DNA from 3 places in the Geodermatophilus sp. SYSU D00710 genome. Region 1 is predicted to be linked to each of the others. Evidence: riboswitches for the same ligand, from Rfam matches in the RefSeq annotation. Region 1 holds a riboswitch; each other region holds the start of a gene.
What was found. A riboswitch is a leader RNA that binds a small molecule or an ion and turns the genes downstream of it on or off. The one in region 1 is predicted to bind cyclic di-AMP.
Positions count from the first base shown of each region.

Region 2: another riboswitch for cyclic di-AMP. It lies ahead of ACI78U_RS20500 (C40 family peptidase); the one in region 1 lies ahead of ACI78U_RS05920 (transglycosylase family protein).
Region 3: another riboswitch for cyclic di-AMP. It lies ahead of ACI78U_RS13020 (aggregation-promoting factor C-terminal-like domain-containing protein); the one in region 1 lies ahead of ACI78U_RS05920 (transglycosylase family protein).

Region 1 is NZ_JBJGYX010000008.1:104,373-112,095, forward strand. It holds gene ACI78U_RS05905 (demethylmenaquinone methyltransferase) at 1-543, opposite strand, end outside; gene ACI78U_RS05910 (isochorismate synthase) at 580-1,854, shown strand; gene ACI78U_RS05915 (DNA polymerase beta superfamily protein) at 1,902-2,783, shown strand; gene ACI78U_RS05920 (transglycosylase family protein) at 2,807-3,919, opposite strand; cyclic di-AMP (ydaO/yuaA leader) riboswitch at 3,924-4,092, opposite strand; gene menD (2-succinyl-5-enolpyruvyl-6-hydroxy-3-cyclohexene-1-carboxylic-acid synthase) at 4,424-6,127, opposite strand; gene ACI78U_RS05930 (o-succinylbenzoate synthase) at 6,124-7,080, opposite strand; gene menE (o-succinylbenzoate--CoA ligase) at 7,122-7,723, shown strand, end outside.
Region 2 is NZ_JBJGYX010000059.1:12,177-19,899, reverse strand. It holds gene ACI78U_RS20515 (AMP-dependent synthetase/ligase) at 1-33, shown strand, start outside; gene ACI78U_RS20510 (glycosyltransferase family 4 protein) at 104-1,228, opposite strand; gene ACI78U_RS20505 (M48 family metallopeptidase) at 1,225-2,496, opposite strand; gene ACI78U_RS20500 (C40 family peptidase) at 2,690-3,937, opposite strand; cyclic di-AMP (ydaO/yuaA leader) riboswitch at 3,954-4,132, opposite strand; gene ACI78U_RS20495 (hypothetical protein) at 4,292-4,606, opposite strand; gene ACI78U_RS20490 (NlpC/P60 family protein) at 4,718-6,454, opposite strand; gene ACI78U_RS20485 (DEDD exonuclease domain-containing protein) at 6,740-7,723, shown strand, end outside.
Region 3 is NZ_JBJGYX010000024.1:43,937-51,659, forward strand. It holds gene ACI78U_RS13005 (flavin-containing monooxygenase) at 1-330, opposite strand, end outside; gene ACI78U_RS13010 (TetR/AcrR family transcriptional regulator) at 407-1,072, opposite strand; gene ACI78U_RS13015 (class I SAM-dependent methyltransferase) at 1,104-1,742, opposite strand; gene ACI78U_RS13020 (aggregation-promoting factor C-terminal-like domain-containing protein) at 1,829-2,767, opposite strand; cyclic di-AMP (ydaO/yuaA leader) riboswitch at 3,001-3,161, opposite strand; gene ACI78U_RS13025 (DivIVA domain-containing protein) at 3,313-4,101, opposite strand; gene ACI78U_RS13030 (LLM class flavin-dependent oxidoreductase) at 4,462-5,619, shown strand; gene ACI78U_RS13035 (FMN reductase) at 5,616-6,239, shown strand; gene ACI78U_RS13040 (FMN-binding glutamate synthase family protein) at 6,297-7,723, opposite strand, start outside.

The DNA of each region.
Region 1 (7,723 bases):
CCGCGGCAGCGCCCGCATCAGGTACTCGGTGTAGAGGGTGCGGAACGGGCGCCAGGTGGGGCTGGAGAACTCGCAGACGACGAGCCGGCCGCCCGGGCGGACCACCCGGGCGAACTCGCGCAGGGCGGCGTCGGGGTCGGCGACGTTGCGCAGCCCGAAGGAGATCACCAGTCCGTCGACGCTCGCGTCGGCCAGCGGCAGCGCCATCGCGTCGCCGGCGATCTTCGGGACCGGCCGGGCGGCGCCGGCGCGCAGCATGCCCTGGGAGAAGTCGCAGGCGATGGCGTGCACCCCGCCGGCGGCCAGCTCGACGGTGGACACCGCGGTGCCGGCGGCGACGTCGAGGACGACGTCGCCCGGCCGGGCGTCCAGCGCCTCGCGGGTGGCGCGCCGCCAGGCGGCGTCGCGGCCCCCGGAGAGCACGGTGTTGGTGAGGTCGTAGCGGCGCGCGACGCCGTCGAACATGGCCGCGACCTCGTGCGGCTGCTTGTCCAGCCCGGCCCGCCGTCCGGCGGTGTGTGCGCTGTCTCGCCGGTCCGCCACGGCGCCGACGCTACCGGGCTGCCTACGCTGGGGAGCGTGACAGCCGCGGCGGTGACCTCCCCGGACGCCGCCGCGCCCGCGGTCACCACGGTGGCACTGCCCGACTCCCCCGACCTGCTGGGCATGCTGCCCCGCGACGGCGCGCTGTCCTGGGTCCGCCGCGGCGAGGGGCTGGTGGGCTGGGGCGAGGCCGACCGGCTCGAGGTCTCCGGTCCCGGCGCGCTGGCCGAGGCGGCGGCCTGGTGGGCCGCGCGCAGCGCCGCGCTCGCGGTCGACGACGCGGTGGGCGTCCCCGGCTCGGGACCGGTGGTCTTCGCCAGCGTCGCCTTCGACCCCACGGCCGGGACGTCGGTGTTCGTGGTCCCGGAGGTCGTCGTCGGCCGGCGCGACGGGGTCACCTGGCTGACCACCACCGGCGACGCCGACCCCCGCGAGGTGCCGGCCGGCGACCCCGCTCCGCCGTCCGCCGCGCCCACCCGGCTGCGCTACGCCGACGGGGCCCTCGACCCCGCGTCCTGGTGCGGCGCGGTCGCCGCCGCCGTGCGCCGGATCGACGACGGCGACCTCGCCAAGGTGGTGCTCGCCCGCGACCTGCTGGTCACCGCCGACGTGCCGCTGGACGCCCGCCGGCTGCTCGACCGGCTGGCCTCTCGCTTCCCCGACTGCTGGACCTTCGCCGTCGACGGGCTGCTCGGCGCCACCCCCGAGCTGCTGCTGCGCCGCACCGGGCGGCAGCTGTCGGCGCGGGTGCTGGCCGGCACCGCCCCGCGGGGCGCGGGCGCCGACGACGAGCGGCTGGCAACCGGGCTGATGAGCAGCGCCAAGGACCGCGCCGAACACGCCCTCGCCGTCGACTCGCTGGTGCGGGCGCTCGACCCGTTCTGCACCGCCCTCTCGGTGCCGGAGGCCCCGTCGCTGCTGACGCTGGCGAACGTGCGACACCTGGTCACCGACGTCGCCGGCACGCAGCGGCGCTCGGGCGCGCGCGGGCGCGCCGGGTTGCTGGAGCTGGTCGAGGCGGTGCACCCGACCGCCGCGGTGGGCGGCACGCCGCCCGACGTGGCCACCGCGCTGATCGCCGAGCTCGAGGGCATGGACCGCGGCCGCTACGCCGGACCGGTCGGCTGGCTCGACGCCCGCGGCGACGGTGAGTTCGGCCTGGCCCTGCGCTGCGCCCGGCTCGGCGAGGACGACCCGTGCACCGCGCGGCTGTTCGCCGGGTGCGGCATCGTCGCGGGCTCCGACCCCGCGGCCGAGCTCGCCGAGACCCAGTCGAAGTTCGCCGCGTTCCAGGCCGCCCTGGAGAGCTGAGCCGGAAACGGGTCGGCGGCCGGCCTCCGGGCTGGTTGGGTGGCCCGGTGACCGCCGTCCCGACCATCGCCGGCGACCGCTCGCTCCCGTCGCCCTTCGACCACCCGCACGCCTCGGCGCGGGCGCGGGAGATCGCCGAGCAGGGGACGATCCTCCGCGCGCAGGTGGGGTCCGGCGTGCACGGCACGTTGGTGACGGGGCAGGACGACCGCGACGAGATGGGCATCTGCCTCGAGCCGCCCGAGTACGTCACCGGCACCGCGCGCGTGCCCGCCGGGCTCTCGACGACGGTGACCGTGCCGTTCGAGCAGTACCACCGGCACACCGCGTGGGACCGCCCCGGCGGGCTCGCCAACCGGTCGGGCGCCGGCGACCTCGACGTCGTGGTGTACGCGGCGCGGAAGTGGGCGCGGCTGGCGCTGGGCGGCAACCCCACCGTCCTGCTGCTGCTGTTCGTGCCGGACGAGGAGGTCGTCGTCCGCGAGGCCGCGGGCGCGGACCTGGTGGCGCACGCCGACCGGTTCGTCTCCCGCGTGGCCGCCGACCGCTTCCTCGGCTACCTGAGGGGCCAGCGGGCGGCGATGACCGGCGCAGCCGGCGCGCACACGAACCGTCCTGAACTCGTCGCCGCGCACGGGTTCGACGTCAAGTACGCGATGCACGCGCTGCGGCTGGGCATCCAGGGGGTGGAGCTGCTGACGACCGGCCGGATCACCCTGCCGGTGCCCGAGCCCCACCGCACGTACCTGCGGAGCATCCGCCGGGGCGAGGTACCGCTGGCCGAGGTGGTCGCCGCGGTCGACGACGCCGAGGCCCGGCTGCTGGCGCTGCGCGACAGCCCGGCCGTGCCGGCCGCGCCCGACCGCGCCTGGGTGGACGCGTGGCTGCACCGCTCGTACCTCGCCCACTGGACGGCTCGCGGCCGCTGACGGGCCCTCGTCGGGGGTGGGGATCAGCCCACGTAGTTCACGTGCACGTGGTCGTGGTGGTTCGCGGTCACGCTGCCGCGGTCGGCCATCGCCTTCCACGCGCCGTCGGGCGAGGTCAGGATCCGCTGCTCCCAGATGACGTACTCGACGCCGAGCTCGTCCCAGTGGTCGACGTGGTACTGGGCGATGGCGTCACCGAGGGCGTTGTCGGTCATGACCATGTAGTCCAGCGCCAGGCCCGACGGGTGCCCGTTCGGGTCGACCGCGCTGCCGCGCGTACCGCCGAGGGTGATGTCGGCGGCGCCCGGCACGTTGCTCACGACGGCGTTCGCGGCGGCCTGCACGACCGCCTTGACCGGGCCGGCGCTGTTGGTGATCGACGCGATCGCGGAGGCGACCTGCGGGGCGACCTCGGCCAGCGGGGCCACCGCGGGCGCGGGGGCGGACTCGCCGGCGGAGGCGGTCGCGGCGGGGGCCTCCGGGGCCGGAGCGGCCTCGGCCGGGGCCGCGCCGCTGACGGCGAGCACCTGACCGGGGTAGATCCGGTTCGGGTTGCCGCCGATGACGTCGACGTTGCGCTCGTAGAGCTCGCGCCAGCTCTGCTGGTGGGCGGCGGCGATCTTCTTCACGGTGTCGCCCCAGCGGACGGTGTAGTCCTCGGTGGCGGCGTCGTCGGCGTGGTCGTGGGAGTGACCGGCCTCGGCGGCCGGGGCGGGTGCCTCGGCGGCGGGAGCGGGGGCGGTGGGCGCCTCGGCGGCGGCCGCGGTGGTGCCCTCGGTCAGGTACTTGCCGCAGCTCGGCCAGGCGCCGATGCCCTGGCCCTCGAGGACGCGCTCGGCGATCTCGATCTGCTGGGCGGGGGTGGCCAGGTCGGCGCGGGCGGCGAGCTCGGTGCCGCCGAAGCCGGCCCAGGTGGACTGGCTGAACTGCAGGCCGCCGTAGTAGCCGTTGCCGGTGTTGATGCTCCAGTTGCCGCTGGACTCGCACTGGGCGACGTCGGTCCAGTCGTGGCTGGTGGAGGCGGAGGCCGGGGAGCTGAGGACGCCGAGACCGACGACGGTGGCGCCGGCGGCGACAGGGGCCCGGGCGATGACCTTCTTGGTGCGGACGTAGCGGGGTGCGCGGTGCTTGGGCATGGTGATGATCTCCCGATCACCGCCGGCGAGGTGAGCTGTCGGGTTCGGGCGATCGGTGCCCGGCCGCGGTCCGCGGCTTCACCCCGAGGCGCGTTCGGGTCCGGCCCCCGTGGGCCGTCGCGCGCCGGAAGTGGGTCCCCCACCCCTGCCCTGGGTGTTGGTGTGGACGACCGGTGGGCAGGGTTTGGCGGACCGGCGCCGCGCTCCGTTCTGCTGAGCGCAGCCAAAAAGCTACCTACGGTCATGGCAACTGTCGCTGTGTCGCCGGTCACAGTCCGATTAGGAGGGGACACGTGGGGTAGCGCGTGACGCTGCCGTGACCAACCGACCGCCTGCGGCGCCAGCGGGTCGGGAGTGGGGAACGCGCTGGTCACCGGACCCTCGCCCCCCCGGTCCACGTGGTCCGGCGCGGCCCCGGCGACCGGTCCTCCGGGACCCTGCGGGCACGTCGCCTGGTGATGGACGCCACCGGACGGACCGGTCCTCCACCGCCCGTCCGCCCGGTCAGCCGAGGGCGTGGGCGGCGGCGTCCCGGAGCGCGACGGCGAGGTCGGCCTCGGCGCGCTGGTCGGTGCGGACGACGACGACCCGCGGCCCGCCCGCCGCCAGCGCGGCCGGCAGCTCGCCGGCCGAGGAGACCGCCGTCGCCGTCCAGCCCAGCGCCTGCGCGACCGCTGCCAGGTCGCGCCCGTGCGGCGTCCCGAACACCCGCCGGTAGTCGCGCGCGTACGCCGCCCGGCCGGGCTCGAGCTGGGCGAAGATCCCGCCGCCGTCGTTGTCCGGGACGACGAGCGTGAGGTCCGGACGCGGCTCGCCCTCGCCGGTGAGCAGGCCCTGCAGGTCGTGCAGGAACGTCAGGTCGCCCAGGAGCGCCACCGTCGGGCCGCCGTGCGCCAGCGCCGCCCCGACCGCGGTCGAGACGGTCCCGTCGATGCCGGCCACCCCGCGGTTGGCCAGCACGGCGACGTCGCCGCGCGGCACGGCCAGGCGGTCGACGTCGCGCACCGGCGTCGAGGAGCCGAGCACCAGCAGCGCCCCGGCCGGCAGCGCGGCGACGACGTCGCGGGCCAGGCGGGCGGCGGTGAGGCCCGGCGCGGCGTCGAGCAGCGCGTCGACGGCGGTCCCGACGCGGGCGGCGGCGTCGGACCAGGCCCCGGCCCACGCCCCGGACCGGTTCCCGGCCCGGCCGGGGTCCGACGGCGGCCCGGCGGGCGGGGCGGCCCGCGAGACCAGCGCGCTCGACCGGCCCGCGTCGGGCCAGCGCGGGGTCGCCGCGACCGTCTCGACCCGCACCCGCGGGTCGGCGAGCAGCGCCGACACCGGCCGCGACAGCGTGGGCCGGCCGACCACCACGACCCGCTCGGGCCGGTGCGCGTCCAGCCAGGCGGGGACGCCGAGCAGCAGCGCCCCGCCGCGGACGGCGTCGCCGGTCCACGCTCCGCCGCTGGGCTCGGCGACCACCGGCCAGCCCGAAGCAGCGGCCCCGGCGGCCCAGGCCCGGCCGGCCGCGGGCGGTCCGTCGCCGGCCACCACGAGGGTGCGCGGCCCGTCCCCGACCGGACCGGCCGGGACGGGCGCGGGCGCCCCGGCCGTCCACGGGGCACCGCCGGCGCGACCGGCCCACGGGCCATCGAGCGGGCCGGGCTCCCCGTCGGGCAGCAGCGGGTCCCGGAAGGGCAGGTTCAGCTGCACGGGGCCGGGGTCGCCTGACAAGGCGCCGGTGGCCGACAGCAGCGCCCGCGACACCACCGAGCGCCAGTAGCGGTTCTGCGCGGCCTCCCGCCCGGCCTCGGGCACCCCGACGTCGGCCGCCCAGCGCACCGCGCCGCCGTAGAGGCCGGGCTGCTCGATCGTCTGGTTGGCACCGGTGGACCGCAGCTCCGGCGGCCGGTCGGCGGTGAGCGCGAGCAGCGGGACGCCGCTGACGTCGGCCTCGAGCACCGCGGCGTGCAGGTGCGCGGTCGCCGTCCCGGAGGTGGTGAGCACCGGCACCGGGCGGCCGGAGGCGCGCGCCAGGCCGAGGGCGAGGAAGGAGGCGGTCCGCTCGTCGATGCGCACGTGCAGCCGCACGGCGCCGGCCCGCTCGGCGGCGGCGAGCGCGAGCGCGACCGGGGCAGAGCGCGAGCCGGGGGCGAGGACGGCGTCGCGGACCCCGCCGCGGACCAGCTCGTCGACCAGCACGCGGGCCAGCGCGGTGGAGGGGTTCACGCGGCGAGCACCGCGGTGAGCCGCGCCGACCACCGGGCGGTCACGTCGTCCGGCGGGGCCACGGCGGCCCGCCGGTCGGGCACCACCGCCCGCACCGGCAGCGTGCCGTCGACGGGCACCAGCGGATCGCCGGTCACGTCGCCGTCGAGCAGCGCCCCGGTGGCCAGGCCGCAGGCGAAGGGCAGCTCGGGCAGCGCGGCGGCCAGCGCGACGCCCGCCGCGAGGCCCACCGAGGACTCCAGGGCCGAGGACACGACGCACGGCAATCCGTGCGCCTCGGCGACCCGCAGCGCCGCGCGCACGCCGCCCAGCGGCTGCACCTTGAGGACGACGACGTCGCAGGCCCCGCGCAGGTCGACCGTGAGCGGGTCGCCGGCGCGCCGGACGGCCTCGTCGGCGGCGATCCGGACGTCGATCCGCCGGCGCAGCGCGCACAGCTCGTCGAGCGTCGCGCACGGCTGCTCGACGTACTCGAGGCCCACCCGGTCGAGCTCCCGGATGCGGGCCGCCGCGGTGTCGACGTCCCAGGCGGCGTTGGCGTCGACCCGGAGCGCGCCGGACGGACCGAGCGCGTCGCGGACGGCCTCCACGCGGGCGAGGTCGTCGGCCGGCGTCTGCCCGGGCTCGGCCACCTTGACCTTCGCCGTCCGGCAGCCCGACGCCACCACGATCGCGCGCGCCCGCTCGGGACCCACCGCGGGCACGGTCACGTTCACCGGCACCGCGTCGCGCAGCGGCGCCGGCCAGCCCTCCAGCGCGGCCTCCGCCGCGGCCGGCCACCAGCGGCGGCTCTCGACGGTGCCGTAGTCCCAGAAGGGGGAGAACTCGCCCCAGCCGGCCGGGCCGCGCACCAGGACGCCGTCGCGCACGTCGATGCCGCGGAAGCGGGTGCGCATCGGCACCGACCACACCGCCGCCTCCTCGATCCCCGGCGGGAGGGCGGCGGTGATCACGCCCGCCAGCGTAGATCGCGCGCCTCGTACCCTGGTTCGACGTGCCCCGGCAGCTGACCGTCCTCCCCGCGCCGGACGATCCCGACGACGTGCTGCGCACCGTGCTGCCCGCCGTCCGCGCGGCCCTCGACGGCGGTCCGCCGGTGGCCGTCCTCCCGTCGGGTCCCGCCGCCGCGGCCGCCCGCGCGGTCCTCGCGCCGGCCGAGCCGCTGGAGGACGGCGCCGACGTCGTCGTCGTCACCTCCGGGTCCACCGGCGGCGGCCGCGGGGTGCTGCTGTCCGCGGCGGCGCTGCGGGCCTCGGCCGGCGCCACCGCCGACCGGCTCGGCGGACCCGGCGCCTGGCTGCTCGCGCTGCCGGTGTCGGCGGTCGCCGGGCTGCAGGTGCTGGTCCGGTCGGCCCTGGCCGGCACCGCGCCCACGGTCCTCGAGCCGGGCGAGCCCCTCGCCGCCGCGGTCGCGCGGATGCCCGCCGGCCGCCGGTACGCCTCGCTGGTGCCCACCCAGCTGCGCCGGTACCTCGACTCGGAGCCCGGCGCGCTGCGCGCCCTCGACGCCGTCCTGGTGGGCGGCGCGGCCACCGACCCCGCCCTGCTGGCCCGGGCCCGCCGGGAGGGGGTGGCCGTGGTGACCACCTACGGGAT
Region 2 (7,723 bases), on a different contig from region 1:
GACGCCGACGTCGAGGCGCTCTACGCGCGCTGACAAGGGACCCCCTCGCCCCCCACCACTCGCAAGCTCGCGGCGGGCCCCTGCAAGGGGGCCGCCGCGGGCCTCAGGGTTCCAGCAGGCGAGTGAAGTCGGCAGCGATCGTCGCCCAGGACCAGCGCTGCTCCACCCACGCCCGCCCCGCCGTGCCCATCGCCCGGGCCCGGACGGGGTCGTCGAGGAGGCGGGAGACGGCGGCGGCCACCGCCTCCGGCGAGCGCGGGTCGCCGACGACGGTGCCGGTCTCGCCCTCGCGCACCGTCTCGGGTGCCCCGCCGGAGGTGCCCGCGACCACCGGCAGCCCGCACGCGGCGGCCTCCAGGTAGACCATGCCCAGCCCCTCCACGTCGAGGCCGCCGCGGCGGGTGCGGCAGGGCATGGCGAACACGTCGCCGGCGGCGTAGTGCTCCGGCAGCTGCGCGGGCGGCACCGGGCCGGTGGACACCACCGACGCCCCCAGCCCGCGTGCGGCGACCGCCCGCCGCAGCCGGGCCTCGTCGGGTCCCCCGCCGACCAGCAGCAGCCGGGCGCCGGGATGGCGCTCCAGCACCCGCGGCCACGCCGCCACCAGCACGTCCTGGCCCTTGCGGCGGACCAGCCGGGACACGCACACGACCACCGGGGACTCCCCCAGCCCGTGCCGGCGGCGCACCGCGGTCCCGTCGGCGGCCGGGGTGAACCGGTCGACGTCGACGCCGGGCGAGAGCTGCGCGAGCCGCGTGCGCCCGTCCAGCACCGGCTCGAGGCGGCTGCGGGTGTAGCCGCTGATGCAGGTCAGCACGTCCAGCCCGGCGGCGATCCGCTGCATCACCTGCCGGGCGCCGGGCAGCGCCACCCAGCCCGTCTCGTGCCCGTGCGTGGCTCCCACCAGGTGCCGCACGCCGGCCGCCCGCAGGCCGGGCGCGAGCAGGCCCAGCGGTGCCGCCGCGCCGAAGAAGGCGGTGTCGCAGCCGTGCTCGGCGGCCAGGCCGGCAGCGGCGCGCGCGGTGGCGGGGGTCGGCAGCAGCATCGCGGTCGGCCGGCGGACCACGGGGTAGGGCAGCTGCGCGTCGTACGCCTCCCAGCCCGGGGACCGGGACGCCAGCACGACCAGCGAGTCGGGCGGGCGGCGCTCGAGCAGGGCTGCCACGAAGGTCTGGATGCCGCCCTGCCGCGGCGGGAAGTCGTTGGTGACGACGAGCGTGCGGCTCACCGGTCGCCCAGCCGCAGCCAGTCCTGGGCCATCGCCACCCGCTCGGCCGGGGTCGGGTGCGAGCCGAAGAACCACTGCCACGGCACCGGCGGGCTCGGGTCGGAGACGTTGTTCTCCGACAGCCGCCGCTGCACCGCGGCGAACGCCTGCGCGTCGCCGGTGAGGTCGAGGGCGTACAGGTCCGCGCGCGCCTCCACCTGGCGCGACACCAGGTTCTGCACCGGCGTGGCGACCAGCGAGCCCACGGCCGTCAGCAGCAGCACCAGCGGGACCACGCGCGGGTCACCCGCGGAGTCCGCGCCCGCGCGGCGCAGCAGCGCCGGCCGGGACAGCAGCCACCCCAGCAGTGCCACCGCCGCGGCCGCGCCGAGGGCGCCCAGCAGCGTGCCGGTCAGGACGTCGTCGGCGGCGACGTGCCCGAGCTCGTGGGCGACGATCGACTCGATCTCGTCGTCGGGGACGTCGGCGAGCAGGGTGTCGTAGACGACGACGCGGCGGGTGGACCCGAACCCGGACACGTAGGCGTTCAGCCGCGTCGTCCGGCGCGAGGCGTCGGCGACCAGGACGTCCTCGACCGGGTTGCCGCTCTCCTCGGCGAGCTGGAGCAGGTCGGTGCGCAGCTGTCCGGCCGGCAGCGGCTCGAAGCGGTTGAACGCCGGCTCGATGACCACCGGGTAGAGGAACGAGCCGGCCACCACCAGGCCCGCCGCGCCGACCGCGGCCCACGCCCACCAGGTGCGCGGCGCCCGGCGGGCCAGCCACACCAGGGCGAGCAGGGTGAGCGCGGTCAGGCCGGCGTCGATGGCGGTGGAGACCGCCACGTCGCGCAGCCACAGCCCCCAGGACCGGGTCGACAGGCCGTAGCGGTGCCGCACGACCTCGCCGTAGGCCGACAGCGGCAGCGTGACCAGCCGGCCGGCGACCACCAGCGCGACCGTGCCGAGGAGCACCGTGAGCGGCCAGCGCCCACCCACGGGACGGCCGGCGGCGGTGACCAGCCGGCTGCCCAGGCGGGTGAGGCCGAGCAGTGCCGAGACGGCGAGGCCGAGCAGCAGGCCCGCCAGCGAGGCGGGGCGGACCGCGGCGGCGAAGGCCTCGGCCCGGCGCACCACCTCGGCGGGCAGCCCGGCGTCGGCGCTCAGCGGCGTCGCGCCGCCGGGCGGGGTGGGCAGCACCGTCCAGGGCGTCCGGGCGGCGACGACGACCACGAACGCCGCACCGAGCACGAGCGCGACCAGCAGGGCGGCGCGGGAGGCGGTCCGGTTCACCCGCCCGCCCAGCTCACGCGGCCGATCCTAGGCGGACCGGCCCGCCCGGCCGCCGCGGTCCCCGGACCCGGCACCGGGCACGACGAGGGCCGGTGACCCGTGCGGGTCACCGGCCCTGGCGACGTGCTGGAACGGCCACCCCCCAGGGGCCCGCCGCGAGCGTCCGAGCGGCGGGGGCGGAGGGGTCCTTCCGTCAGGCGATGCGGCGCATGGCGGTGATGCCGCTCATCGAGTCGACGGACACCACCTTGACCGGCACGCCGGAGGTCGAGGCGTGCACCATCTGGCCGTTGCCGATGTACATGGAGACGTGGCTGACCGGGCTGTAGTAGAAGATCAGGTCGCCCGGCTGCAGCTCCGACCGCGAGACGGCGGTGCCCATCTGCGACTGCATCCGGCTGGAGTGCGGCAGGCTGATCCCGGCCGCCGCGTAGGCGTACTGGGTCAGGCCCGAGCAGTCGAAGGCGTTCGGCCCGCCGGCGCCCCACACGTAGGGGTCGCCCACCTGCGCCAGCGCCGTCTGCACCGCCACCTGCGCGGCGCCGCTGCCCCCACCCGCGGGGGCCGCCGGAGCCGGGGCGGCCGCCGCCGGAGCCGCCGCGGCCGGAGCCGCCGCCGCGGGAGCCGCAGCCGCCGGGGCGGCCGCCGCGGGAGCCGCAGCCGCCGGGGCGGCCGCCGCGGGAGCAGCCGCTGCGGCCGCCGCCTCGGCCGCGGCGTCGGCGGCGGCCTCGGCCTCGGCGGCGAGCGCCTGCTGCCGCGCGGCCTCGGTCAGCGCCTCGAACTGGGCCTCGTAGTCGGCGATGTCGGCCTCGAGCCGCTCCTCCTGGGCGTCGAGCTCCTCGAGCGTGGCCTCCGCGTCGGCCCGGGCGGCGTCGGCCTCGCGCTGCGCCTCCTCCGCCGCGGTGGCGGCCTCGCCGACCTGCGCGAGCACGTCGGTGGTGTGGCCGGAGATGTGGTCGAGGGTGGCCAGCGAGCTGACGAACTCGTCGGCCGAGTCGCTGGTCATCAGCAGGTCCAGCTGGGCGAAGGTGTCGTTGCTGCTGGTCCAGGCGCTGCGGGCGACCTGACGGATCTGCCCGTCGAGGTCCTGCAGCCGGGAGCGGGCGTCGCCGAGGGCCCGCTCGGCGGCCTCGGCGGCGGCCTGCTGGCGGGAGAGGACCTCGCGGGCCTCGTTGACCTGCTCGCTGACCGCCTCGAGCCGGCGGCCGGCGTCGGCGGCGAGCTCGGCGGCCTGCTCGGGGGTGGTGGCCCGCTCGGGGTCGGCGACCGCGGTGCCGGGCACGAGGGCCACGGTCAGGGCGGCGGCGGTGCCGACCAGCGCGACCCGGCCGAGGAGCCGGCGCGGTGAGCGGCGGTGCGGGCCGGCGACGCGGGCGGTCGCGGGTGCGGAGGAGGTGGACTGTGCGCAGGCATGCCCCGGGCAGGGGCGGGGGGTCGCCACGGGCGGCGGCTCTCCGTTCTTCCTCAGCAACCGCCTACCGAGTTAGCTGACGGGTTCGGGCTGGGAAGACGTGCCCTATCAGGCGTGCGCCGGCGGGCCGGTGCACGCGAGAACTCACCCCAGTGCTGCGGTGGGTCCCCGGCTCACCTCGCGCGCACCCGCAGGCGGCGTCCGGTGACTCGGCGGTGACCGGCCGAGGTCACCTCGCGTCAGGTGACGACCACCCGGCCGGACGCGGTCACAGTACGGACGTGATGAGGTTGTGACAAACGGGACCCCTGCTGACTGTGAGAACACGCACAGTGAGCAGTAGCGCCACTCCGGTGTGTACCCGTTCGGTCGTCGACCTGCGCCTCAGCCGGTGCGGCGCCGTCCGCCGGGACGCTCCCCGCCCGCCGGGCGGTGACGCAGCGGAGGCACCAGGCCGACCTCCGCCAGCGCCCGCACGGCGCGCCGCTCGACGTCGTCGAACTCCACCACCACGCCCGGCGGCGGGGGGACCGCGTCCCCGGCGGCCGGCCCGGTCGCCCGCGCGGCCGGGACCGGCGGCACCGGCAGCAGCACGGGCCCGGTGCCCCTCTCCGCCGGCGGCGCACCCAGCAGGACGGTGACGACGCAGTCGGCGCAGCCGGTGCCGCGCACGGTGCAGGTGTCGCAGTCGATGAGCATGGCCGTGTCCCCCCTCCGGTGCCCCGGGCCGCCCGGGTGCCGGGCCGCGGTCGGGACGGGTCTCCCTGTCGGTTGCTCCGCACGCTAGGGACGGCCACCGACAGTCCCGGCTCAGCTGCCCGCGAACTCCCAGTGCCAGGGCTCCTCGCGGCCGTTGCCCGGGTCCGCCCAGGTGGGGTGCAGCCAGCCGAAGCGGCCGGCGTTGGCCACCATCCAGGCGTACTGCGGGGTGCCGAAGGTCTCGATGCCGCCGCACAGGTCGACCGCCAGCCCCCAGCCGTGGTTGCTCGTCCCCGGGACCGCGGCCAGGGACGGTTTCTCGCCGTAGAGCCGGACCTGGCCGGCGTAGGTGCGGTAGGAGTCGGTGATGCAGACCGGCCGGCCGAACTCCGCCTCGAACGCCGCGCTCATCGCCCGGTAGGCCGCGGCGGCGTCGCAGCGCAGCGCGTGCCCGCCCACGCCGAGGGGGCACAGCGCGCTGGGCGGGATGAGGCCGTTGGGGTACCCGCCCCAGGCGCGGGTCCCGTCGAAGCTGGGCGGGTACACGGTGTTGCCGCACTCCACCCGCAGCGCACCGCCCGAGGACCCCGGCGCGGCCACCTCGGGGCGGGTGCCCAGGGCCGGCCGGCCCACGTGCAGCACCTGGTCGGCGGGCAGCCGGCGGACGACGACCGCGCCGGCCCGCCCGTCGGCGGCCAGCATCGTCTCCCGGTCCAGCGCGATGCCGACGTGGCCGAGCCCCGACTCGGGCGTCCCGAGGAACACCAGGTCGCCGGGCAGCACGTCGGCCGGGTCGACCGGCACCGTGACGGCGTACAGCCCGGCCTGGTCGGCGGGCAGGTCGACGCCCGCGGCGCCGTAGACCGTGGAGACCAGCGAACCGCAGTCCCAGGAGTCCGGGCCGGCCGTCCCCGGCGCGTAGGGCTGCCCCAGCGTGTCCATCGCCTCGCTGACGGCGGCCACCGTCTCGGCGGGCAGCACCAGCAGCGACGTCGGCTCGCGCGGGAACTGGGCGGCGCCCCGCTGGGCGCCCCCCACGGCGTCCCCGACCGGGACCAGCCCGGCCGGCAGGCCGGCCGCGGGGTCGGCCAGGGCCGAGGCCGGCGGGGACACGACACCGGCCGCCGCGAGCTGGTCGAGGTGGGCGCGCCAGTTGGCCGCCGTCTGCCGGTTGACGTCGAGCTGCTCCTGCTGGAGGTCGGCCAGCTGCCGGTCGACGTCGCTCAGCGCGGCGTCGAGCTCGTCGGTGACCGCCGCCGCGGCGGCCTCCAGGTCGGCGACCTGGGCCGCCAGCAGGTCGGCCCGCTGCTGCGCCTCGGCCAGCGCCGCGTCCGCGGCGGCCTGCTCGGCCAGCGCGGCCCGGCGCTGCTCCTCGGCCGCGGTCACGACCGCGCCGGTGTGGTCGTCGACGGCGTCCAGGTAGCCGATCGCGGCGGCGGCGTCCCCGGGGTCCCCGCCGGAGAGCAGGACGCTCAGCGGGGACAGCGTGCCGCCGTCCCGGTAGGCCGCCGAGGCGTAGCGCGCGACGACGTCCTGCAGGCGCGCGAGCTCCGCCTCCGCCTCGGCCAGCCCGGCGGAGGCGGCGTCGACGTCGGCCTGCGCGGCGGCCAGCGCCTGCTGCGCGGCCGCGACCTCGGCCTGACGCTGCTGCAGGTCGGCCTGGACCTCGGCGGCCCGCTCCTGCAGCCGGTCGAGGGCCTCGCTGTCGAGGACCCCGCTGGTGCCGCCGGGCTGGTCGCTGGGCGCGGCGGCGGCGGGTCCGGCCGGCACCAGCGCCACCAGCACCGCCGCGGCCGTGACCAGGAACGCCGCGCGACGCCGCGGGCGCGACGCGGGGTCCAGGCGCACCGGACCACCCCCCGTGACCACCGGACCGTGCGGTCCGCCGGGGGATCGTCGTCCGCGCCGCCGTCGTCCCGCAAGCGCTCCGCGCGCCGCTCCTCCGTCCGGGTCCCCGCGCCTGGCGCGTCGCGGCGGCGCGTCGTCGACGACGGGCGCCGGCGGACCCGCCTCCCCGGGACTGTCCGACCCCCGGCCTACCGTCCCGCCGTGCTCTTCCCCGCCGACGGCGCCGGGTCCCGGTCGCCGCGACACGCACACGCACCCGCCCACGGCGACCGCCCGCTCCCCCTCGTGCGGCCGGCCCCCCACGAGCCGGTCCCCGCCGTCCAGACGACCATCGACGAGCTCGGGACCCCGCTGGCCGGCGTCACGTTCGTCGTCGTCGACCTGGAGACCACCGGCGGGTCGCCGAAGGACAGCGCGATCACCGAGATCGGCGCGGTCAAGGTGCGCGGCGGCGAGGTGCTCGGGGAGTTCCAGACGCTGGTCGACCCCGGCTGCGAGGTGCCGCCCTACATCAGCGTCCTCACCGGCATCACGACGGCGATGGTGGCCACCGCCCCGCGCATCGAGGCGGTGCTGCCGGCCTTCCTCGAGTTCGCCCGCGGCGCCGTGCTGGTGGCGCACAACGCCCCCTTCGACCTGGGCTTCCTCAAGGCCGCCTGCCAGCAGACCGGCACGGCGTGGCCCGCGGCCGTCTCGGTCGACACCGCCGTCCTCGCCCGCCGGCTGCTCTCCCGCGACGAGGTGCCCAACTGCAAGCTGGCCACCCTCGCGCCGTACTTCTCCGCCGCGACCACCCCGTGCCACCGCGCGCTCGACGACGCCCGGGCCACCGTCGACGTGCTGCACGGGCTGTTCGAGCGGCTCGGCCCGCTCGGCGTCACGTCGCTGGAGGAGCTCACCGGCCTGACCCGCCAGGTCGACCCGGAACGGCGCCGCAAGCGCCACCTCGCCGACTCGGTCCCCTCCGGCCCCGGCGTCTACGTCTTCCGCGGCCCGCGCGACGAGCCGCTCTACGTCGGCACCAGCAACGACCTGCGCACCCGGGTGCGCAGCTACTTCACCTCCGGCGAGCAGCGCAGCCGGATGACCGAGATGGTCGCGCTGGCCCAGCGGGTCGACGCCGTGCCGTGCGCGCACGACCTCGAGGCCGCCGTCCGCGAGCTGCGGCTGATCGCCGAGCACAAACCGCGCTACAACCGGCGCTCGCGCTTCCCCGAGCGGGCGCTGTGGCTGCGGCTGACCGAGGAGCCCTTCCCGCGGCTGTCGGCG
Region 3 (7,723 bases), on a different contig from region 1:
GAGCACCCGGGTGCGGAAGCGGATGTGCTCGTCGACGCCGTACTCGCGCGCGGTGTCGCGGACGTACTCGCGGATCGAGGGCCCGTCGGCGATGGCCTTCGGGTCGGTCCACGGCCGGAAGGAGTAGCCCAGGGTGAACATGTCCGAGTCCGAGCGCACGCCCGGGTAGCGGAACAGGTCCCAGGTGCCGCCGATGGCCTCGCGGGCCTCGAGGACGGCGTAGCTCTTGCCGGGGACCTCGCGCTGCAGGTGGCAGGCCGCGCCGATGCCCGACAGGCCCGCGCCGACGATCAGCACGTCGACGTGGCGGGCGGGACTGGTCTCGGTCATGACTCTCCCTGTCGGAGCCGGGGTGACCTGGGCGACACTACTCGACACCGTGTCGAGTACGTCGACGGCGTGTCGGTCAGGCGGGGGCGGCCCCCGGCCCGTCGCCGCCGTAGACGGTGCGCAGCCACACGGTGAGCAACACGTCGACCAGGTCGGCCTCGCCCAGCACCGGCGCCTGCCCGGTGGCGGTCACGTGGATGACCCGCTCGTTCATCCAGTTGAGCGCCACGGCGAGGTCGCGGGCCGGTGGGCCGGGCGGGGCGGCGCCGCGGGCCCGCTCGGCGTCGATGGCCGCGGCGGTCTCGGCGACGAACTGCTCCATGACCTCCGACCACAGCGCGCGGGCCTCGGCGCTGGTGGCGAACAGCGAGGCCGCCGCGGTGGTGAGGGCGTGGTGCGCGGCGAAGGTGTCGCGGACCGCCTCGAGCGCGCCCCGCCAACCGGCGCGGACGTCGTCGCCGGCGCGGCGCAGCGCCGCCGAGCGGGACGCGCGGGCCTCCCCCACCACCCGGTCGAGCAGCGCGAGGACGACGGCGTCCTTGGACGGGAAGTAGAAGTAGAAGGTGGGCCGGGAGATGCCTGCCCCGCGCGCCAGGTCGTCGACGGAGATGTCGGCCAGCGGGCGCTGCCCGAGCAGCTCCTCGGCGGTGGTGAGGATGGCCCGCTCCCGGTCGTCGCCGGAGGGGCGGCGGGCCCGGCGCCCGCGGCCGCCGCCGGGGGCGACGGGGAGCGGTGCGGCCACGGCGGCGACCCTACCCACGACCGCGGGGCGCTCAGGGCAGTCGCCACACCGTCGTGCGGCGCAGGCCCGGGCCCTCGGTCTCGGGCACGTCGAGCACGGTGACCGGCTCGAGCCGCTCGTGCGGCAGGTACGGGCGGCCGGGGTCCCCGACGAACACCTCGGCACCGCGGGCGCGCGCCCGGTCGAGGAACGGCAGCACCCGCCCGGTCATCACGCGGTCGTAGCAGACGTCCCCGGCCAGGACGACGTCGACGTCGGGCGGCTCGCGGTGCAGGACGTCGCCGATCACGCTGATGCCGCGCACGCCGTTGAGGACGGCGTTGACGCCGACCGCGGTCCGCGAGAACGGGTCGACGTCGCTGGCGAGCACGTGCCGGGCACCGGCGAGGACGGCCGCGACGGCGACCAGGCCGCTGCCCGACCCGAGGTCGAGGACGCGGCGACCGGCCACCGGGACGGCGCCGTCGAGCACGGCGCGGGCCAGGGCCTGCCCACCGGGCCAGGCCGCGGCCCAGAACGGCGGCTCCTCACCGGCGCCCCCCGCGGTCTCCATCGCCTCCCACAGGGCGACGACGTCGTCGGCGACGTGCAGCCGGACCTCGGGGACGAGGGAGGGCCGGCGGACCTGGGTGTGCGCGCGGACGAAGCCCGCGGGCACCACCCTGGTCACCGGCCCTCCCGAGGTGACGTGCTGGAACGGCTCCGCTGCAGGGTCCCGCGCCGAGCGTGCGAGGCGCGGGGGGCAGCGGGGTCCTCCTAGTACCAGCCGGTGGCCTGCGAGTGGGCCCAGGCCTCGCAGGGCGAGCCGTAGCGCTCGTTGATGTAGACCAGGCCGGCGTCGATCTGGCGGTAGCCGTCGGAGGTCTTCGCGATGCCGGTGCTGGCCCAGGTGGAGTCGAGGAACTGCGCGATCCCGTAGGCGGTGCTGGTCGGGTTCTGCGCGTTGGGGTTCCAGTTGCTCTCCTTGCCCCAGAGCTTCTCGAGGCAGGAGAACTGCTCGGCGCCGACGAGGCCGAGCGCGTAGTCCTTGAACGACCCGCGGCTCTCGGAGCTGGAGCTGCTCGGCGCCGGAGCCGCGGCGGACTCGGCGGCCTGGGCCTCGGCGGCCTCGGCGGCAGCGGCGGCCTCCGCGGCGGCGGCCTCGGCCTCGGCAGCGGCCTGCGCCTCGGCAGCGGCCTGCGCCTCGGCAGCGGCCTGCGCCTCGGCGGCGGCGCGCGCGGCCTCCTCCTCGGCGGCGATGCGGGCGGCCTCCTCGGCGGCGACGCGGTCGCGCTCGGCCTGGTCGGCCGCGGCCTGGGCCTGGACGGCGGCGGCGTCGATCGCGGTGCGCTCGGTGCGGGAGGCGGCGAGCTCCTCCAGCGGCGCGAGGTCACCGTCCTCGACGGCGCCGTCGGTGCCCTGCTCCGCGAGGCCGAGCGCCTCGGCCACGCCCACCGAGGCGCTGGCGGTGTCGGCCTCGGCACCGCCGGTGGCGGCGGGGCCGGTGCCGGAGAGCACCCCGACCAGGAGCGCGCCGGCGGCGGCGGTGCCGAGCAGCAGGGCCGGGCGGCGGGAGCCCAGCAGGCCACCGCGGCGCGCGCGGCCGGGGGCGGGGGTCTCGTCGTCCACCTCGAGGACGGCGGTCTCGAGGGCGTCGGTGTCGGGGGTCTCGGCGACGGGGGTGTCGGCGGCGGTGCGACGGGTACGGCTGAACATGCGGGTGGGCGCTCCGAGGGAGAGGGCGCGCGGCGGCCCGGGTCATGGGCACGCGCACGCAGCGCGGGTCTACGGCGTGTCTGGTCGGGAGGTCTCCGGCGGCCGCGGTCGGCGCCGGGCGCGGCAGGGCAGGGTCGAGCCGGCGTCAGGAGGACGCGGGACCGCGCTGCGCGCGCGGGCGGCTGCACCTGCGGGCCGCGGGGGCCCGGAGGCGGGGCATGCGGAGGCTCTCCGTTTCTTCCGTGAGCCGCCTACCGAGTTAGCTGACGGGTTCGGGCGGGAAGCAGCCCTACGCCCCCGCGAGCAGAGCTCGACGGGTGCGATTCACCCCAGTACTGCGGTGGGTCCCCGGCTCGCGTCCGCGGGTGCGGACACGACTCGGCGGCGTCCGGTCAGGCTCCCCGGACGGGGAGAGACGACCGACCGGACGCCCGCCACCGTAGACACCGTTACCGGTCCGTGACAACACGGGGCCGGAGGGACGGGCGGGACGGCTGTGACCCGCCGGTCCTCCGGGCCACTGGCCGCGCCAGTGTCGCTGCTGGTCAGGAGGCCGCGGCGACCTGGGGCCGGTCCGTGTCGCGCAACACAGTGACCTGCGACGCATCGGCAGCGGCGACCGGCTCCCGCGCGGCGCCCGCGGTGGCCTCTCCGACGGTCTCTGCCGCCTCACGACGCTCGGCGAGGACGGGGACGTCGTCGGGCAGCACGCCGGTGATCACCGCGAGCGCCCGGTCGATCTGCCCGGTCAACCCGAGCAGCCACTCGCGCGCCTGGTCGCGCTCGTCGCGCAGCGGCGCGAGCTCGGCCTCGGCGACCCGCCGGCGCTCGGCCGCCTCCCGGTCCAGGCGCTCGCGCACCGCGGCCGCCGCGCGGTCCAGCCGGGCGCGCTCCTCGGCCGCCGCCCGGCCCAGCTCCGCAGCCTCGCGGCGGGCCGCCTCGAGCACCGCCGCGGCCTCGCTGCGGGTCTGCTCGCGCAGGGCGATGACCGCCTCGCGCATCTCGGCGACCCCGCCCAGCCGTGCCTCGGCCTCGGTGCGGGCCTCCTCGACCACGCGCCGCGCCTCCTCCTCGGCGGCGGCGGTCCGGGCTGCGGCCTCGGCCTCGGCCCGGCGGACCAGTTCTCGCGCCTCGTCCGGCCCCGGCAGCGACTGCCGCTCGCGGACGAGCGCGGCCAGCCGGCGCCGGGCGTTCTGCAGCTCGGCCGAGGCGGCGGCGTAGCGGCTGAGCAGGTGGTCGTTCTCCCGGCGCAGGACGAGGACCTCGGTCTCCGCCCAGTTCACGTAGTCGTCGACCTGTGCGCGGTCGTAGCCGCGGACCGCCCCGGTGAACACCGGCCCGGTCCCCAGCAGGCCGTCGAGGCCGCCCGACGGCGGCCGCCCTCCGGTACCGTCCCCCGGCGCTCCGGTCTGAGCGCCTCCCCCTGCCCGCTGCGACATCCCGGTCCCCCTCGGTCCGCCGTGCCGGTCCGGACTCCCCGGCCGGCCGTCGGGGTGATCACGATCCCACCCCGGATACCCACCGGCCGGGCGCCGACAGGGGGGCGCGGGGCCCGCCGGAGTGGGATCGCCGGGACGTGCCGGATCCATCACCGAGCGCAGTCACAGCATCTCAGCACGGTCACGAGACCCTGGGAATGGACGAGAGGGCACCGCGGTTGGACGGGCCGTAGCGATAGTTGCACTCTCAACCACATGGAGCACGAGATGCAGTTCGGCGTCTTCTCGGTCAGCGACATCACGACCGATCCCACGACGGGCCGCACGCCGAGCGAGGCGGAGCGGATCCGGGCGATCGTCACGATCGCGAAGAAGGCCGAGGAGGTCGGCCTGGACGTCTTCGCCCTCGGCGAGCACCACAACCCGCCGTTCTTCTCCTCGTCGCCGACGACGACCCTCGCCTACGTCGCGGCGCAGACCTCGCGGCTGCAGCTGTCGACGGCGACCACCCTGATCACCACGAACGACCCGGTGAAGATCGCCGAGGACTACGCGATGCTGCAGCACCTGGCCGGCGGCCGCGTCGACCTGATGATGGGCCGCGGCAACACCGGCCCGGTCTACCCCTGGTTCGGCCAGGACATCCGCGACGGGCTGCCGCTGGCGGTGGAGAACTACGCGCTGCTGCGCCGGCTGTGGGACGAGGACGTCGTCGACTGGCAGGGGCGGTTCCGCACCCCACTGCAGGGCTTCACCTCGACGCCGCGCCCGCTGGACGGCGTCCCGCCGTTCGTGTGGCACGGCTCGATCCGCAGCCCGCAGATCGCCGAGCAGGCCGCGTACTACGGCGACGGCTTCTTCCACAACCACATCTTCTGGCCGAAGGAGCACACCCAGCGGATGGTGGAGTTCTACCGCCGCCGCTTCGAGCACCACGGCCACGGCGCCGCCGACCAGGCGATCGTCGGCCTCGGCGGTCAGGTGTTCATGCGCAAGAACTCGCAGGACGCGGTGGACGAGTTCCGGCCCTACTTCGACAACGCGCCGGTCTACGGCCACGGCCCCTCCCTCGAGGACTTCTCCCGCGAGACGCCGCTGACCGTCGGCTCCCCGCAGCAGGTCATCGAGCGGACCCTCGGCTTCCGCGACTACGTCGGCGACTACCAGCGGCAGCTGTTCCTCATCGACCACGCCGGGCTGCCGCTGAAGACCGTCCTCGAGCAGCTCGACATCCTCGGCGAGGAGGTCGTGCCGGTGCTGCGCCGCGAGTTCGCCGCGCTCAAGCCCGCGCACGTGCCCGACGCGCCCACCCACGCGTCGCTGGTCGCCGCCCGCGGCGGCGCGCAGGACTCCACCGTGTACGCCGCGGGTGACGACGTCACCGGCCAGGTCCAGGAGGAGGTCTCCGCATGACCACCCGCACCCTCGCCGTCGTCAGCGCTGGCCTGTCGACGCCGTCGTCGACCCGGCTGCTGGCCGACCGGCTGACCGCCGCCACCGTCGACGCGCTGCGCGAGCGGGGCGAGGACGCCGTCGTCGAGGTCGTGGAGCTGCGCGAGCACGCCCGCGACCTGGCCGACGCCTTCGTCACCGGCTTCCCCAACTCGGCGCTGCGCGCGGCGATCGACACGGTCACCGGCGCCGACGCGGTGATCGCGGTGACCCCGGTGTTCACCGCCTCCTACAGCGGGCTGTTCAAGTCCTTCGCCGACGTGCTGGAGAAGGACGCGCTGACCGGGAAGCCGGTGCTGCTGGGCGCCACCGCCGGCACCGCGCGGCACTCGCTGGTGCTCGAGCACGCGATGCGGCCGCTGTTCGCCTACCTGCGGGCGGTGACCGTGCCGACGGCGGTGTTCGCGGCGAGCGAGGACTGGGCCGGCGGCGACGGCGTCAGCGGGGAGCTGGCGGCGCGGATCACCCGTGCGGCGGGCGAGCTGGCCGACGTCGTCACCGGCCGGCCGGCCACGGCCCGCCCGGTCGACCCCTTCGCCGACGTCCCCGACTTCGAGCAGCTCCTCCGCGGCGAGGCATAGGAGGCTCTCCCCACGTCCTGCGGCGCAGGACGTGGGGAGAGCTTCCCATGCCTCTGCTCAGCGGACGGCGTCCTCCGAGGGGGGCGCCGTCCCGCCCTGGGGCGCCTCGGCGGTCATGAGCGCGACGATCTCCGCGCGGTCGGCCGCCGAGGGCAGGCCCCAGCCGGGCTCGTAGCCGTAGACCTCGGCCAGCGGGGTCGACGCCGACCGCCCGGTGAGCACCTCCACCGACGAGGTGTCGATCAGCCCCGGGTGCTCGACGCCGCACGCCTCGGCCACCTTGAGCAGGTCCCGCCGCAGGGTGGCGACGTAGTTGGCCAGCCGCACCGACTTCAGCGCCGGGTCCAGGCCGTGGGCGAGCCAGGCGTTCTGGGTGGCCACCCCGGTCGGGCAGGTGTCGGTGTGACACTTCTGCGCCTGGATGCAGCCGATGGCCAGCATCGCCTCGCGGGCGATGTTCACCATGTCGCAGCCGAGGGCGAAGGCCACGACCGCGTTGTCGGGCAGGCCGAGCTTGCCGGCGCCGACGAAGGTCACCTGGTCGGTGAGGCCGCGCCGGGCGAAGGTCGAGTACACCCGGGCGAACCCGAGCTGGAACGGCAGCGACACCGAGTCGGTGAAGATCAGCGGCGCGGCGCCGGTGCCGCCCTCGCCGCCGTCGACGGTCACGAAGTCCACCCCGCGGCCGGTGGTGGCCATGAGCTCGGTGAGCTCGTCCCAGAAGGCCATGTCGCCGACGGCGGACTTGATCCCCACCGGCAGCCCGGTCTCGGCCGCGAGCAGCTCCACCCAGTCGAGCAGGCTGTCGGTGTCGGTGAACTCCGCGTGCCGGGAGGGGCTGACGCAGTCGACCCCCTCCGGCACCCCGCGGGCCGCGGCGATCTCGGCCGACACCTTGGCCCCCGGCAGCACCCCGCCGAGGCCGGGCTTGGCGCCCTGGCTGAGCTTGACCTCCAGCGCCCGCACCGGGGCCCCCGCCACCAGGTCCCGCAGTCGCTGCAGGTCGAAGCGGCCGCGCTCGTCCCGGCACCCGAAGTAGGCGGTGCCGATCTGGAACACCAGCTCGCCGCCGTGGCGGTGGTGCACCGACAAGCCGCCCTCTCCCGTGTTGTGCATGCACCCCGCGAGCGCCGCGCCGCGGTTGAGCGCCTCGACCGCCGCCCCGGACAGCGACCCGAAGCTCATCGCCGACACGTTGACCACCGACGGCGGCCGGAAGGCCTGCCGCCGTCCGCGCGGGCCGCCGAGCACCTTGGCCGAGGGCAGCGCGACGTCGGCGGCCGAGTGCGGGTGCGACGGCGGCACGGCGCGGCCGAAGGTGCGGTGGTTGATGACCGGGTAGCCGGCGGTGTACTCGAGGTCGTTGTCGGTGCCGAAGCCGAAGTAGTTGTTCTCCCCCTTGGCCGAGGCGTACACCCACCGGCGCTGGTCGCGCGTGAAGGGCCGCTCCTCGTTGTTGCCGGCGACCAGGTACTGCCGCAGCT